DNA from 3 places in the Microcoleus sp. N9_A1 genome. Region 1 is predicted to be linked to each of the others. Evidence: riboswitches for the same ligand, from Rfam matches in the RefSeq annotation. Region 1 holds a riboswitch; each other region holds the start of a gene.

Region 1 (5,044 bases):
GCCACTCGTGGTAATGATTGGAATTACTTCTTCGTACTCCTTATGATAAGAGCAGTTTCCACAGTGATGGGTAACATACCTCTTTCCTGAAGCGCCAGTAGTTGCAGGAATCAAAACTTGATAAGTCCCTTTGAGCTTGAGCGTTTTACACTCAGGTCAGCGTCGATTATTGATTGCTTCCTTGCTTTTTTTGTAAATAATGACGCTGAAACTCCCCACAAATAGAAGCATCATCATCGGAAAAAATACAAAGCAAATAAACAATGTCAAACAAACTAGGAAAAAAAAGACTAGACCCATTATGTTGTCTATGAAAGAGCCTTCTCCTCCCTGATTACCATTTTGTTGCCAACCAGGTTGAGGTATATTCAAAACTGGCTGGGGAAATGCAATCTGCACTTCTAATTTTTGTTCCGGTTGAATAGGCTGACTTGCCACAAATTCAAAGGTTTTAGGATCTACTTGACGGGGAACTGCTGCTGCACCAAAAGTCGTAAATGAGACCAATTTATCTGACAAAAATTCAGGTAATTGCACCGTAACTTTTGCGCTATTGATCCGTGCTTTACGACCCGCAGCAATAGCTTTCCAATAAAGTAGAGTATTCCCACCATCTAACTGCAATCCACCTACAACACGATATTTGATCACAAAAGTATGTGAGTCTGGCGGTTTTAATTCATGTTGCCAGCGAATCCAAAATTGATTGTTTTCAATCCCAGTGCTACTAGGAATTATTTGATTATTTTCAGCGACGATCACATCTTTAATTTCATCGACCTTATCTAAAGAAATATAGCGATATCGTTCAGTGTTGTAGTCGGCTGTGAATACATATTTTTGGGTTTCGGTGACTAACATATCTCCGTTGGTCTGAACGTCGATTAAGACGTTGATATTCTCCCAGTAGAATGGTAGTTCTTGGGCGGCTACATGAGTGACTGTGACCAGAAATATGGTGAATAATGTGGTGAGGAAATAAAGTATTTTTTTGAGAGGTCGTTTATTCATAATATAATTCCTACTGAGTAGCTATTGATTGCTATTATTCAATAGGTTTCTAGTAAGGTCAATTCATAAAGTTCATTAATTTAGTTCATAAAAGTCATATTATGGTTTTGTCACAAAGATGAGACGGCGGTTGAAACCGCGTCTACACAAACAATGTCCGAGATGAGACGGCGGTTGAAACCGCGTCTACACAAACAATGTCCGCCTCCGCGGACTGAAGAAAATAAGATGGTTTCAACCGCCGATTCTTCAACCTGCGGAGGCAGGTTTTGTCTGTATAGACGCGGTTTTAACCGCCGATTCTTCAACCTGCGGAGGCAGGTTTTGTCTGTATAGACGCGGTTTTAACCGCCGATTCTGTACAAACGCGGTTTCAACCGCCCGGTATCCTGACAATACTTAACAGGGTTAAAACCGTGCAGCCAAACACGGCTTCAAATGTATATCTGCGCGATGGTTTGTAAGGGTAGGAATTCCAAACGCGGAGTTCTCCGTTGAAGCCGCGCGAGGCTAAAGTCAGGGAAACTTGACGGTAATTTTCTAAAGTTCGCAGCAGCAATTGACCGATTAAAATGCCTAAACTGTGCATTCCCCGCTTCCAAGTGCGGTAGCCGCAGCGGGAGTTTTGTGCTGTCCAAAGTTCGTCGGCGATCGCCAATAAGCTAAAAATAAAGCGGTACATTAGTAATAGCAGTTCTGTGACTAACTCTGGACAGCGTAATTGTCTCAGAATCTGCAAGATTTCGGTAAATGGCACCGTCAACAGGATGAAATACATACAGCTTGTGGATGCGAAGGCGCGGGCAAACAGCAAGCTCACTTGGTATATCCCAGTGCGGCTCGCATAGAGATAAAAAGTGCCGGTGCTAATTCCCCAACCTTGCCAAATATCCCACTGAATTTCCGGGATTCGATCGCCCGCAACGGCACCCATCGCCAAAGCAGGCAAACTCGTCAGCAAAAACACCAGCGGTACCGACAGCAACCGCAGATAGAGTTTCGCCGGAATTCCTGCATAAACGACGATCCAGATTGTCAACCAGAGGGCGATCGACAACTGCACCGCTGCATGGGAAACTAGAGACAGGATTAAAAGGGCGATCGCAAATGATAGTTTGTGAGCTGGCGGCAAACCGCGCAACCTATTTGTATAAGCCAGACTATCAATCTGATGGTTCATTCCAAGGTTTTGCGATCGGAATTTTGTCGAGATTGCGATCGGCCTTTATATAACCCGATCGCGTAGCCAATTACGCCAGCCCCCAATGCAGCTTGAGTTGCAAACAGCAAACTTTCAATTTCGCCGCTAGCAGGTTCAAAGAAGTGATTGAACCAAGGTTCATAGCCCGGTTGAATTTCGGTAATTGCCTTTTGGGCTTCCCCATCAGCACCGCCGTATTCACCTCGGACAAATACTAGAGGAAGAACAGCAAGAGCAACCACAGCAGCAACCAAAATCCAATTTTCTCGCGCAGTAGATTGGTGATTTCTTGTATTTTTCTGACTCATGACTTTATGACTCCTGTCTCAATAAATTCAAAGTTTCCAACTCCGGCTTCCCGTAGGAATGCAGCCAATTCCAAACCAATAAAGTCAGCAATCCCTCACTAATAGCCAGAGGAACTTGAGTAATTGCAAAGATGCTAGCAAACTTGATAAACGAAGCTACAAAACCGCCGCTTGCTGCGGGGAAAGCTAACGCTAATTGAATGGAAGTCACCACATAAGTCAGCAAATCCGCCAAAGCCGCAGCACAAAAAATTGCCGCCCGCTGCTTGCCAGTTCGCATCAGCAAATGATAGATAAAATATGCAGCAAACGGCCCGACAATCGCCATCGAAAACATATTTGCTCCCAGGGTTGTCAAGCCGCCGTGGGCTAACAAAATTGCTTGAAAAAGCAGCACTAAAGCGCCGAGTACAGCCATCACCGAAGGGCCGAACAAAATCGCACCCAAACCAGTACCCGTCGGGTGAGAACAACTCCCCGTTACCGAAGGAATTTTCAAAGCAGAAAGCACAAAAGTAAATGCGCCTGCTAAAGCTAACAGTAATTTAAGTTCCGGGTGTTCTTTGGTAATGCGGGCGATCGATCGCAAACCGACTATAAAAAAAGGTAACGCCACTATCCACCAAAACGCCGCCCATTGCACCGGCAAAAAACCTTCCGAAATGTGCATAGCTGCGGCAGGCGTTGCCGATGCTAGGACAATATAACAACTCAAGCCAGCCATCAATCCCAGGCTGACTAATTTCCGATTTCTGGCCTTCACGCTGAACCTCGCAGATGAGACTATGTAAACAAACACATCGGCGGGCATCCTGACTCAGAAAGCGACATCGCTTTCATTACAGTTGCGGGACAGCGCCGGACTTGCACCGAACTTTCCCCCTTTCCTCTAATGGCTGCTCCCCATTAGAACCGAATGATTAGCTTAGTATAGTCGATCGCGCCAGTCCGATCCCAAATTTCACAAAAATTATTCAACTTCAGTAAATTAAAATTACCTATCATCGTTCTATTCTCTTTTCTTCTCTGCTTCTCCTTCGCGTCCTAGCGCTGACGCGCGACTTCGCCTAAAGCGTCTTCGCGGTTCGTTCAATAAATAATATTTACCAATTACCAATTACCCATTACCAGGTAAATATCACCAAACAGAGAAAGGCTATAATCTTAAGTAAGTTTTGAGGAAAGCCGCAATGTTAAAGTACAACTTGCCGAGGAACTTGCCCTCAGCCGACGAACTACCAGATTCGGATGAAACGCCTGTGGATAACGAACTGCAATAACTAATACCGGGGTTGTTAAAAGCAACCTTGCTGATACTTTGGGCAGAACGCATGGACTGGTTTTTTGGCATAGATATGGGTATCTATTATCACCCAGATAAACCTGCCATTGTCCCAGATGCTTTCTTAAGTTTAGGAGTAGAACGGTTTTACGACGAAGAATTGCGTCCCAGTTACGTGCTGTGGGATGAAAATGTCATGCCACTTTTCGTGCTAGAAGTTGTTTCCCCAACTTATCGCAAGGAATACAGCACAAAATTGGAGATTTATCAAGATTTAGGCATACTTTATTACGTCATTTATTCTTCCCGCCGCCGTCGAAAACCTCATTTGGAAGTACACAAGCTAGTCAATGGAAAGTACGAGTTACAGTCAGGAAATCCAATTTGGATGCCAGAAATAGGTTTGGGAATTGGTTGTGAAAGGGGAAACTATTCTGGGGTAGCAAGGGAGTGGTTGTATTGGTACGATGCCGATGGAAAACGCTATCTGACACCTGAAGAACAGGTAAAACAATCAGCAGAACGTATCCAACAGGAATCGCAGCGCGCCGAACAAGCATCGCAGCGCGCCCAACAGGAATCGCAGCGCGCCGATCGATTAGCTGAACGTTCCGATCGATTAGCTCAGCGATTGCGGGAGTTGGGGATTGATCCTGAGAATCTGAGCTGATGGCAGTAAAGACACAATACTTACACAGTCTTGACGCTCAGAAACCGGGTTTTTCAACGCCCGATCGATCGCCCTCAACAGAGAATTTTCGGGAACAAACCCGGTTTCTGCGTCCAGAAATATGTGAATATTTATCGCAAAAATCAGGAAAGATAGAGCTAGATTTGGGAAAAACAGAGAGTTTGACGGCAAACATTGAGATCCAGCTCGAAAACATGAAAATCAGGAGAGGTTATTAAATAATGGTCATGGATCTGCGTTATTACGATGTCATCTGTTTTGGTGATGAAGTTCCAGGAGTTCTAGCTGTTATCTCGGCCGCCAGAGAATATCGTCGCCGGACAAAGCGTTATCCGCGAGTTCTGCTGATGTCTAAAGGAAGCTTGCAAGAAGGAATTGGCGGGCATTTGGTAAGAGGCGGCCTTGCTTATTTAGATAGAAGTCAGATTAGTCAAGAACTTAAACAATCTTTAAATTTAGATACCTTTGGTTCACCGCCGGCAATCTATAAAGAATTCCTGCAAAAATCCGGTGTTACGACAATTGCACTTGATTCCGGCAAAGCCAGTGCA
Region 2 (5,044 bases), on a different contig from region 1:
TAAAGCGAACTCTCGAAAAAATCCGCCAACAACAGGCAGGAATGCAGACTCTTAATGTTTGGTAAGGTTTTTAGTAAGGACTTCAGTCATTGAGGTTGAAAGTCCTTGCTGCGAACAAGTTTTTACGGTTTAATTAAATTTGGTCGGGATTTGCGATAGTTGGCAAGTATTCTTTTTGGTTTAAAAACGATCGAGTCAATTAACGGAATTCCAGTGACGGCTAGAGATGTCATTATCGTTCCTCCTACAACTAATATTTCTCTGGGTTCAACCCATTCTAAGTGAGATTTTAAGTTTAAATAGTTTAGAAATGCTACTGACAAAGTCATACAAAATCCGGCAGTGAGAAAAGCTCTTTTGGTAGCATCTACTTCAAGAACTTGTCTGGCTATCTGCTCGTCAATCTGCTTGTTAAATACCGAATTGACTATCTTGTAAATCAGGGATGCCAGCGCTAGAATCAAGAAGACTCTAACGGTAGAAGCATACAAGGAAAATGATAAAAGCAGCATAATAACTGCTGCTATCGTAATATTTTCGATTGTAACATTCGTAATCCTTCCTCCTAGTATTAAGGCTCCAAGTAAAGTTACTGCTAGCGAAACCAGCACTGACCCAGCATACACAAAACTTATTAATTGATTATCGATCGTCCCCTTCCCGATATCTAAAAGAATACTGGTTAATATGCTGCTAATAAAATTAAAAAAAATCAATCCTATTAACCCTCCACATAAAGCTAGAAACCAATTAAAATCATATTTGTTTGATTGGGCTGTAATGGCGAGTTCGGCGACTAAAAATCCCAATAAGCCACTCGTAAAACAGATGGGAAGCATGATAGTAGTAGTCCCAGAATACAAAGAGATGTCAACCACCGGATAGACGAAACTATAATCAATCCAGTCAAATATGAAAAATGTTAACAGCAAACAGCACATAAAAGTTGCTAATATTAAACAGAACATAAAAATCAGCCTGAATACTGACAAAAAATTAGTTTTTTGCGGTACGGGCAGCGGGGCTGTTGTAGCTTGCAATTCTATTGTATGAGTTTCGGGTTCAGAATTAGCGCGCAAGATGATTTGGCGGTTGTAAGTTTGACTTGCCAGCAATTTGCTCGTATCGACTGCGATTGTACACTGGATATAATTGCTTTCAAATGCCTGCGGTTCAAAGGAGATCCAAGAGTGGTCGTAGGGCGTGTGGGGCGGATCGTTCGGATGTGGCGCGACTTCCCACCTGCCACAAAGCATTGTATCGGGAATTGGGTTGCTAATGGCAATAGTTTGTGTTAAGGTTTCTCCATATTCAGTAGCTGTGAATTGAAGGCGATCGCGCTCAATTCTCACTTTCGGCAAGCTGCTGACATCCAAAGATTCTAGCGCAGTTAAAGCATCCGCAGCCGATGGAAATCTGTCTTGCAATCTCGGCGCTACCATCCTCTCCAACCAATTCATCCAACCCTGCTGCAATGGCGGTACTAAATGCCGGAAATGAATGCCATAATTGGCATCAACTAAATTACCGACATCCGCGGATTTCGTACCAGTTAACAAGCAAATCAGCGTTATCCCCAAGCCGTAAAGGTCGGAGGCTTTTGTTAATTTTCGGTTGAACATTTGTTCCGGCGGCATGAATCCCATCGTGCCTTTGACGACGCTGCTGGCGGCGATATTTCCACCTCCTAGCCGAGCAAAACCGAAGTCTACTAAATAAACATTTAGTTCGTCATCTATTAACAAGTTTTCTGGCTTAATGTCGCGGTGAATTATCGGCGGTTTCTGAGATTGCAGGTTAACTAAAATCTCTAAAGTTGCGATCGCAATTTGCTTGATATCCGGCGGGGAAAAAGTCCGCGCGACAGCAGATTCGGCATTTTTGTATTCCTGCACCATGCAGAAACCGCTGTCAGTTTGAAAAGAATCGAGATAGCGGGGAATGCCCGGAAAATCCAGATTTTGCAAAACTTTAATTTCTTGTTCGTAAGCTTCGTATTCTGCCCAGCTAGCACCTAATTGGGCAAATTGAAATTGCTTAATTACAACGGATTTTTTTGTGTTAATTTTTGTGCCAAGATAGGTGACGCGGCCGCCCAAACTGTTGTATCCGAGTTCGCGACTTATTTGATAGCCATGTTTGGAAAAGTCTGGAAAAGCGTTCATAGGTAATTACTATGGTTGGTAGTAAGGACTAAAGTCCTGAAGCCGTTATCTTATAAGGACTAAAGTCCTTACTACGAACGAAACGATCGCTCTTACAAACATAACTTTTTTGAAAAAAGGCGGCAAGTGCGGTATGATGTGACTTCGCGATCGGTTCTAGCGAGGAGCAGCCGCTAGAGGAAACGGGGAAAGTTCGGTGCAAGTCCGGCGCTGTCCCGCAACTGTAATGAAACCGTTGTGGTTTCTCAAGTCAGAATGCCCGCCGATATCTAACTCACTTTTGAACGCATCTGCGAGGTACGGATGATGGATGGAATTAACACGGCTGTACGCACAAAGCACAGTCTGTTTGTTTGCACTGCTTGCGCTAGTGTTTGGAAAAACGGCAAGCGCGAAGGTAAAAGCGGCGGTCAACAATTTATGGAAGACTTATCGAAACTCGCTAAAGATTGGGAGTTTTCTGATAAGTTTGAGATTCAAGAGGTTGAGTGCATGAGTGCTTGCAGTCACTCTTGTGCGGTGTCTTTTGCTGCTGTTGGAAAGTACACTTATCTGTTTGGCGATTTACCAGCAAATGAGTCGGAAAGCGTCGCGGCGGTACTCGAATGCGCGGGTCAATACTATGCCAAACCGGACGGTTTGTTGCCGTGGTCTGAGCGTCCTCCAGCTCTGAAAAAAGGTGTTTTAGCAAAGATTCCACCGCTGGCAAATTAGAGCCTTTCTCGTTACCATGCTCTGCCCATTGGTGACTACTTAACGTCAAACCGATCGTCTCTCTTGTTTTTATCGAAATCTAGATCCCCCCTAACCAAGGGCGGGCACGGGGGCACCGCCCCTACTAAGGGGGGGACAAGAAATATTCTCAAAGTCCCCCTTCTTAAGGGGGATTTAGGGGGATCTAGACTTCGCTTAAAAGCGACTTTTATTGTAGATTTCAGTCTTAAGTTGTCACCTACGATCTCGGTCTGGTAACACATATGCAGAGGCTCTGCCTCGTATTAAAAGCGCTCCTTTATTCCAGCGAGGCAGAGCCTCTAGATTAGCATTCCCAGGCAGAGCCTGGGAACGAGATGTCCCATCACCAAATAAGCACAAAATTATCAATGCACAAAATTCCTGTTACTGTCATCACTGGTTTTCTTGGTAGCGGCAAAACTACCTTAATTCGCCACTTATTGCAAAATAATCAAGGTCGCCGCATTGCTGTTCTGGTTAACGAATTTGGCGAAATCGGAATTGACGGAGAACTGCTGCGCGATTGCCAAGTTTGCGACGAAGAAGAAAATGTCAGCAGCAATATTGTAGAACTAACAAATGGTTGTCTTTGCTGCACTGTTCAAGAGGAATTCTTGCCGACTATGCAGAAATTGTTGAAGCGCAGAGAACAAATTGATTGTATTTTAATTGAGACTTCTGGCCTCGCACTTCCTAAACCTTTAATTCAAGCTTTTCGCTGGCCGGAAATTCGCACCGGTGCTACAGTAGACGGTGTTGTTGCTGTTGTCGATTGCGAAGCTATTGCTAGCGGTAGTTTTGTCGGTGATATCGATGCTTTGATGGCACAGCGACAAGCTGATGATAGTTTAGATCACGAAACTCCGATCGAGGAATTGTTTGAAGACCAGTTAGCCTGTGCCGATATGGTACTTTTAACGAAGGTCGATCGCGTAAACGAAGAAACTCAACAGAAAGTTCAAACCTGGTTGCAGCAAGAGTTGCGTCCGAGTGTGAAAATTGTGCCTTGCAAGGGTGGCGAAATTAACCCTGATGTGCTAATGGGATTTAATGCGGCGGTTGAGGATGATTTGGAGTCTCGTCCGAGTCACCACGACACGGAAGAGGAACATGAACACGATGATGATATTAACTCGACTTTCTTTATTGCCGATCGCGAGTTTGAACCTGAAGCTTTGGTGAAAAAACTGCAATCCTTGATGCAGCAGGAGGAAATCTATCGGATTAAAGGGTTTGTGGCGGTTCCCAAGAAACCGATGAGGATGGTGTTGCAAGGTGTCGGGGAGCGCATAGAATATTTTTACGATCGCCCTTGGCAACCTTCGGAACTCCGCCAAACCAAGCTGGTGATTATTGGTAGAGAGTTGGAGCGCGATCGAATTGCAGCTATAATTAACAACTAATTGTCATCTGAGAGGGGCGGGTTTATCGATATTTTGAATTGCAGCAAATATTATTGGTAAAACTCGCCCCTACAAGCTCTGACGAACAATTTATTAACATTATTTAATATTGTGGTCACTCCCAGCAGGTCTGGTGTAAAATAGCGATAATGGTTATCATTGTACAATAAACGAGGTCAAGTATGGTGACTGCTGGGGCGATCGAATCAGTTCCTGTTACCGTTCTCACAGGCTATCTGGGTGCAGGCAAAACTACGCTACTGAATCACATTTTAACACAGGAACACGGCAAAAAAGTTGCAGTGATCGTCAACGAATTCGGCGAAGTAGGCATCGACAACCAACTAATTATCGATGCCGACGAAGAAATTTTTGAGATGAACAATGGCTGCATTTGCTGTACAGTCCGAGGCGACTTAATTCGGATTATCAACAACTTGATGAAGCGGCGCGACAAATTCGACCACATAGTCATCGAAACCACAGGTTTAGCAGACCCCGCACCCGTAATTCAGACATTCTTTGTAGACGAAGATATGCGGGACAAATTGCTGCTAGATGCAGTTGTCACCGTAGTCGATGCCAAGCACATCTGGCAGCACTGGGACTCAGACGAAGCTCAAGAACAAATTGCTTTTGCTGATGTAGTTTTGCTCAACAAAACAGATTTAGTGAGTGACGAAGAATTGGCAGAATTAGAAAAGCGAATTCGCGCCATGAATGCAATGGCAAAAATTCACC
Region 3 (5,044 bases), on a different contig from region 1:
GGGTGAAGTGGCGGCGGAGCAAGCGGTAAATGCTAAACTCAGCAACAGGATAGCGGTACGAGAAAACAAAGTTTTGTACATAGTTTAGGCGGGAGTTACAGCAAGTGTAGGCCAGGTTGAGACAGAATTGACGGGAAGTTCGATCGCACGAAATGATTGTTGACTGTTGACTGTTGACTGTTGACTGTTGACTGTTTGGATATTTGAACAATACCGATGCAACCGGAAACGATCGGATGGGAAGTTCGATCGCACTTTAGCGCTTAATGATTTAAATATCAATAGTTTACGGTAGATTTTGTATAAAAAACCGCCTTTCTTGCCTGCACTCGGATTTTTTAAGTATCTCTTAAGTTTTATTCTACCCTTTAGAACCACTACTAGGCAATAGTTTAAAGCCTGTGGCACTCAGTATAGAATAGCGGATTGGGGCAATAAGTTAATAGAAATAATTCTGAATAAGTTTGGAACTTAGTGCGAGGAAAAGGTTATACTTATCATAAAAGTATTAAGTGTGAAGAGTGGGAGCGATCGCACAAATCTGCAAGCCTACAGAAGTTTCTAAAATGATAGCTTCTACGCCAAAAATTTTAGCTAAATTATTAGGAGTTAAAACTTCTGCGGGAGTTCCTACACAAAAAAGTTCCCCTTTATTTAACATGGCAATCCGCGAACTGTACCTAGCCGCTAAATTAATTTCATGCAGCACCGTAATAATCGTCAATTTTTGTTCTAGATTTAGTTGGTTAAGCAGCTCTAACAATTGCAACTGATAGCAAATATCTAAATAAGTAGTAGGCTCATCTAATAGCAAAACTTGCGGATTTTGAGCCAAAGCTAAGGCGAGGAACGCGCGCTGGCGTTCGCCTCCTGAGAGTTGTTCGACAGGGCGATCGCGAAATTCCTCAATCCCAGTTTGAGCGATCGCAACTTCCACCTTTTCCGCATCTTCCTTGCTCAATTCCCACTGCCACCAACCCTGATGAGGAGAACGCCCCAAACTAACTAATTGCCTTACCGTCAAACCTTCCGGTACTGTTTGCTGCTGCGGCAAAATCGCTAATTTTTGAGCGACAACAGCCGCAGGTTGAGTATGAATAGCCTTGCCATCAAGCAACACACTTCCTTGCTGCGGAGTTAGGATGCGGCTAACTAACTTCAAGAAAGTAGACTTACCAGAACCGTTGGCACCGATGAGACTCAACCACTCACCAGGTTGCAAAGATAAAGTGATGTTGTGGGCGATCGCAACTTCGCCGTAACCCCCAGTTAAATTTTGAATTTGTAAAGACATTATATTTTATTATTGGTTATTGGTAATCGGTAATCGGTAATCGGTAATTAATTTTGCGTCTTCCTTCTTCCCTCTTCCTTCTTCCTTCTTCCTTCTTCCCTCTTCCTTCTTCCCTCTTCCTTCTTCCTTCTTCCTTCTTTCCTACTGACTAGAACGCCGATAAAGCAGCCAGACAAACAGCGGAGAACCCAACAAAGCCGTAACCGTACCCACAGGCAATTCTACCGCACCCAAACGAGCCAAAAAATCCGCAAAAGTCAACACCCAAGCACCGCCGATCGCACTCAGCGGCAACACAAACCGATAATCATTACCAACCAACAAACGCACCCCGTGAGGCACAACCAATCCCACAAAACCAATTAATCCGCCGATGCTGACAGCACTCGCAGCTAGCAAAGTAGCAACACCCCCAATCAACAAGCGCGATCGTACCAGCGAAACCCCCAAACCAACAGCTAAATCGTCGCCCAAAGCCAGCAAATTTATCGATCGCCCCAAAAAACATCCTAACAGCAAAGCAGCCAAAATATAAGGTGCAGCAACCTGCAAATCTGACCAACCGCGACCGTTCAAACTGCCGATCAACCAATTCAAAGCAGCTTGCAAGCGGCTGTCTTCAGCTAACAGCAGCAGTGTAGTTTGTATTGCCCCAAACAGAGAACTCACAGCCACACCAGCTAAAACTAAACGTTCAACAGAAATCCCCGTTTTAGTTTTTCCCAAAAAGTAGACCAGCATCGAAGTTAAAATAGCACCTATCCAAGCCGCCAAAGGCACCCAAGTTTGAAATATTCCCAAAGTCAGCATGGTAATCGCAACCAACCCTGCACCAGCCGAAATTCCTAATACAAAAGGATCGGCTAAACCGTTGCGGAGCAAACCTTGCAGCAAAGCCCCCGACATTCCCAAAGCCCCACCAACTGTCAGCGCTGCCCCAACTCTGGGCAAACGCAATTCCCAGAAAATAGTCTGATTGACAGCATCGCCTCGGTGCAGAAATGCTTGCCACAATTGATCGGTACTCATCGGTACCGCACCAAAAGAAAGCGAAAGAGCGATGGTTAACAGCAAACCCAATCCTAAGAATATAACTGCCTGAAAAACTCGATATTTTAGCCAGATTTTTTGCAAATTCACTAGATTACACCACTTGAATTTAAAAAATAAAGTGCGATATGTCCTCCGTTTAGATTTGCGGAACGATCGAACTCGTTAACTACAATAACCCATTTACCAGAAGGCGGCGACCGTGGGAGCAGATGAACAGCCGACGATCGAAAAACTCTACATATCGCGCTATTTGTCTGAGGGGTTGCAAATTTTCAGAAATGTGGTATTGTCAGAAGTAATCGGTTCTGGTGGAGATCACCCACTAGAGGAAACGGGGAAAGTCCGGTGCGAACCCGGCGCTGTCCCGCAACTGTGATGAAGCGTACAATCGTTTCTTAGTCAGGATGCCCGCCGATTGTATCGTTTCATTTAACCCATCTGCGAGGTACGGATGTATTCAGCATTTTGTTTTCAATTCGATTCTCTTTCAGAGACGCTGCGCGATCGGCGATTATACTCCTTAACCCGTGAGAAACCTGTGGTGGAATTGGTTTCTAGGGCGAGATAGCAAGTTTGAAAAACTAACATGAACAGCATTATCTAGTTTCAGATGCAAGGAATCTTGCTGGGCCTTTGCCTGCTGTAATTTCTAACAGCTTTTTTATAGCTTTGTTGGAAATTCAGATGCTTTTGCCTTTGATGCGCCTTGCAATCTAATGGCATTGCTGTCGGAAATTCGGCATCGGATACCTCTTGGTTTCCGACAGAGTTTCTATTGACTGATGAATCAATTGACAACCCCAAATTAGGAGCAATTATGTCAATTTTAACGGCAACTCTTGGATATCCCCGCATTGGTAAAAACCGTGAAGTCAAGAAAGCTTTGGAAGGTTTTTGGAGTGGCAAATTAGAGGCAAATACTTTACTGTCTACTGTTCAAACTGTAGAAATAGAAAACTGGAAAACACAGCTACAGACAGGCATCGATCGCATCGGTGTAGGCGATACTACACTCTACGATCACGTGCTTGACTGGACAATTCGTTTAGGTCTAATTCCCAAACGCTTTCAGGGGTTATCAGGACTCGATCGATACTTTGCAATGGCACGGGGCAAAGAAGGAATTCCGGCCCTAGAGATGACCAAATGGTTTGATAGCAACTATCACTACCTCGTGCCTGAAATTCCAACCCAACTGCAACCAGCAGATTTCAGCGATTTTCTGGAGACGGTGCAGCGGGCAAAAGCGACGTTAGGGGAGCGGGCAGTGCCGATCGTTCTTGGCCCCTGTACGCTACTGCGGTTGAGTCGGTTAGATGGCGCAATGGAAGATTCTCTAGCGCAATTGCTGCCGCGCTACATCGAACTCTTGACGCAATTAAAAGCCCTTGGGGTTGCCGAAGTGCAGATACATGAACCTGCCTTAGTTCTGGGAGATGCAAACAACTTCAAAGCACACTATCAAACTGCTTATCAAGCCTTTGCTAAAGTCGATTTACCGCTGCATCTTGTCACTTACTTTGATGACTTGGGTGAAGCTTATTCTTGGGTGATGGCATTGCCTGTTACCGCGATTAGTTTAGACTTCACTCGCGGACGCAATTTAGATTTACTCAAGCAATATGGATTTCCCCCAGATAAGCATCTGGGCGTTGGCATTGTGGATGCCCGCAACATCTGGCAAATCCGTCCAGAACAATTGCTGCCAGTGCTGCAAGACATTCAAAGAATTACGCCTAATATCGTCATTCAGCCGTCGGCATCATTGCAGTTTGTTCCCTACGATGCCAAACGGGAAACAAAGTTGCCAGAACCTCTCCGCAATGTGTTGAGTTTTGCAGAACAAAAACTGCAAGCGGTGAAGTTTTTGGCACGCAGTTTAACAGGAGAAGAAACTGAGAGCGATCGCGCCAAGATTACCGATGCCTGGACAAAATTCGAGCAATTTAGTCCAGCCAATCCTGCCGTGCAGTCACGCATGAAAAGCATTACGACAAATGACTTTCTACGGGAATTATCCTACGGTTTGCGGCTGTCAAAACAGATTTCTCTGCCCATTTTTCCCACCACAACGATCGGCTCATTTCCTCAAACATCAGAAGTGCGACAACTGCGAGTACGGTATAAAAAGGGTGAATTGAGTCAGCCAGAGTATGAAGCAGCTATTGATGCTGAGATTGCCAACAGCATTAAACTCCAAGAAGAAATTGGGCTGGATGTGCTAGTGCATGGCGAATTTGAACGCACCGATATGGTGGAATACTTTGGACAACAGTTAGATGGATTTGCCTTCACGCAAAATGGCTGGGTGCAAAGCTATGGCAGTCGGTACGTGCGTCCGCCGATTATTTACGGTGATGTCGTTCGTACTGCCCCAATGACTGTACGCGAGTTTAAAGTAGCGCAATCATTGACGCAAAAACCAGTTAAAGGAATGCTAACAGCTCCCGTAACAATTTTAAATTGGTCATATCCGCGCACCGATATTTCACGACAGGAACAAGCGTTTCAAATTGCGCTGGCATTGCGCGATGAAGTGGCAGATTTAGAAGCAGCAGGAGCGAGGGTAATTCAAGTAGATGAACCCGCATTACGCGAAGGTTTACCTCTGAAGCTAGAGCGCTGGAGTGAATACCTGTCTTGGGCAGTAGATGCGTTTCGTTTGGCAACCGCAGTCGCTCATCCCCAGACTCAAAT

Evidence for each region. Region 1 has a riboswitch for cobalamin ahead of QUA58_RS01165 (energy-coupling factor ABC transporter permease). Riboswitches for the same ligand answer to the same signal wherever they lie in the genome.
Region 2: it holds a riboswitch for cobalamin, as region 1 does, so the genes downstream of both, QUA58_RS02685 (DUF1636 domain-containing protein) here and QUA58_RS01165 (energy-coupling factor ABC transporter permease) in region 1, are expected to answer to the same signal.
Region 3: it holds a riboswitch for cobalamin, as region 1 does, so the genes downstream of both, metE (5-methyltetrahydropteroyltriglutamate--homocysteine S-methyltransferase) here and QUA58_RS01165 (energy-coupling factor ABC transporter permease) in region 1, are expected to answer to the same signal.

The regions. Positions count from the first base shown of each region.
Region 1 covers NZ_JAUBRI010000002.1:60,854-65,897, forward strand. Annotated here, with positions in the region: gene QUA58_RS01150 (DUF2207 domain-containing protein) at 157-1,011, opposite strand; gene cbiQ (cobalt ECF transporter T component CbiQ) at 1,385-2,191, opposite strand; gene QUA58_RS01160 (energy-coupling factor ABC transporter substrate-binding protein) at 2,188-2,520, opposite strand; gene QUA58_RS01165 (energy-coupling factor ABC transporter permease) at 2,525-3,244, opposite strand; cobalamin riboswitch at 3,306-3,452, opposite strand; partial or broken gene QUA58_RS01170 (Uma2 family endonuclease) at 3,711-4,472, shown strand; gene QUA58_RS01175 (hypothetical protein) at 4,472-4,711, shown strand; gene QUA58_RS01180 (FAD-dependent oxidoreductase) at 4,721-5,044, shown strand, end outside.
Region 2 covers NZ_JAUBRI010000004.1:42,086-47,129, forward strand. Annotated here, with positions in the region: gene QUA58_RS02680 (serine/threonine-protein kinase) at 123-2,165, opposite strand; cobalamin riboswitch at 2,300-2,446, shown strand; gene QUA58_RS02685 (DUF1636 domain-containing protein) at 2,469-2,879, shown strand; gene cobW (cobalamin biosynthesis protein CobW) at 3,269-4,303, shown strand; gene QUA58_RS02695 (GTP-binding protein) at 4,486-5,044, shown strand, end outside.
Region 3 covers NZ_JAUBRI010000004.1:166,063-171,106, forward strand. Annotated here, with positions in the region: gene QUA58_RS03265 (ABC transporter substrate-binding protein) at 1-81, opposite strand, end outside; gene QUA58_RS03270 (ABC transporter ATP-binding protein) at 509-1,294, opposite strand; gene QUA58_RS03275 (iron ABC transporter permease) at 1,436-2,434, opposite strand; cobalamin riboswitch at 2,631-2,777, shown strand; gene metE (5-methyltetrahydropteroyltriglutamate--homocysteine S-methyltransferase) at 3,165-5,044, shown strand, end outside.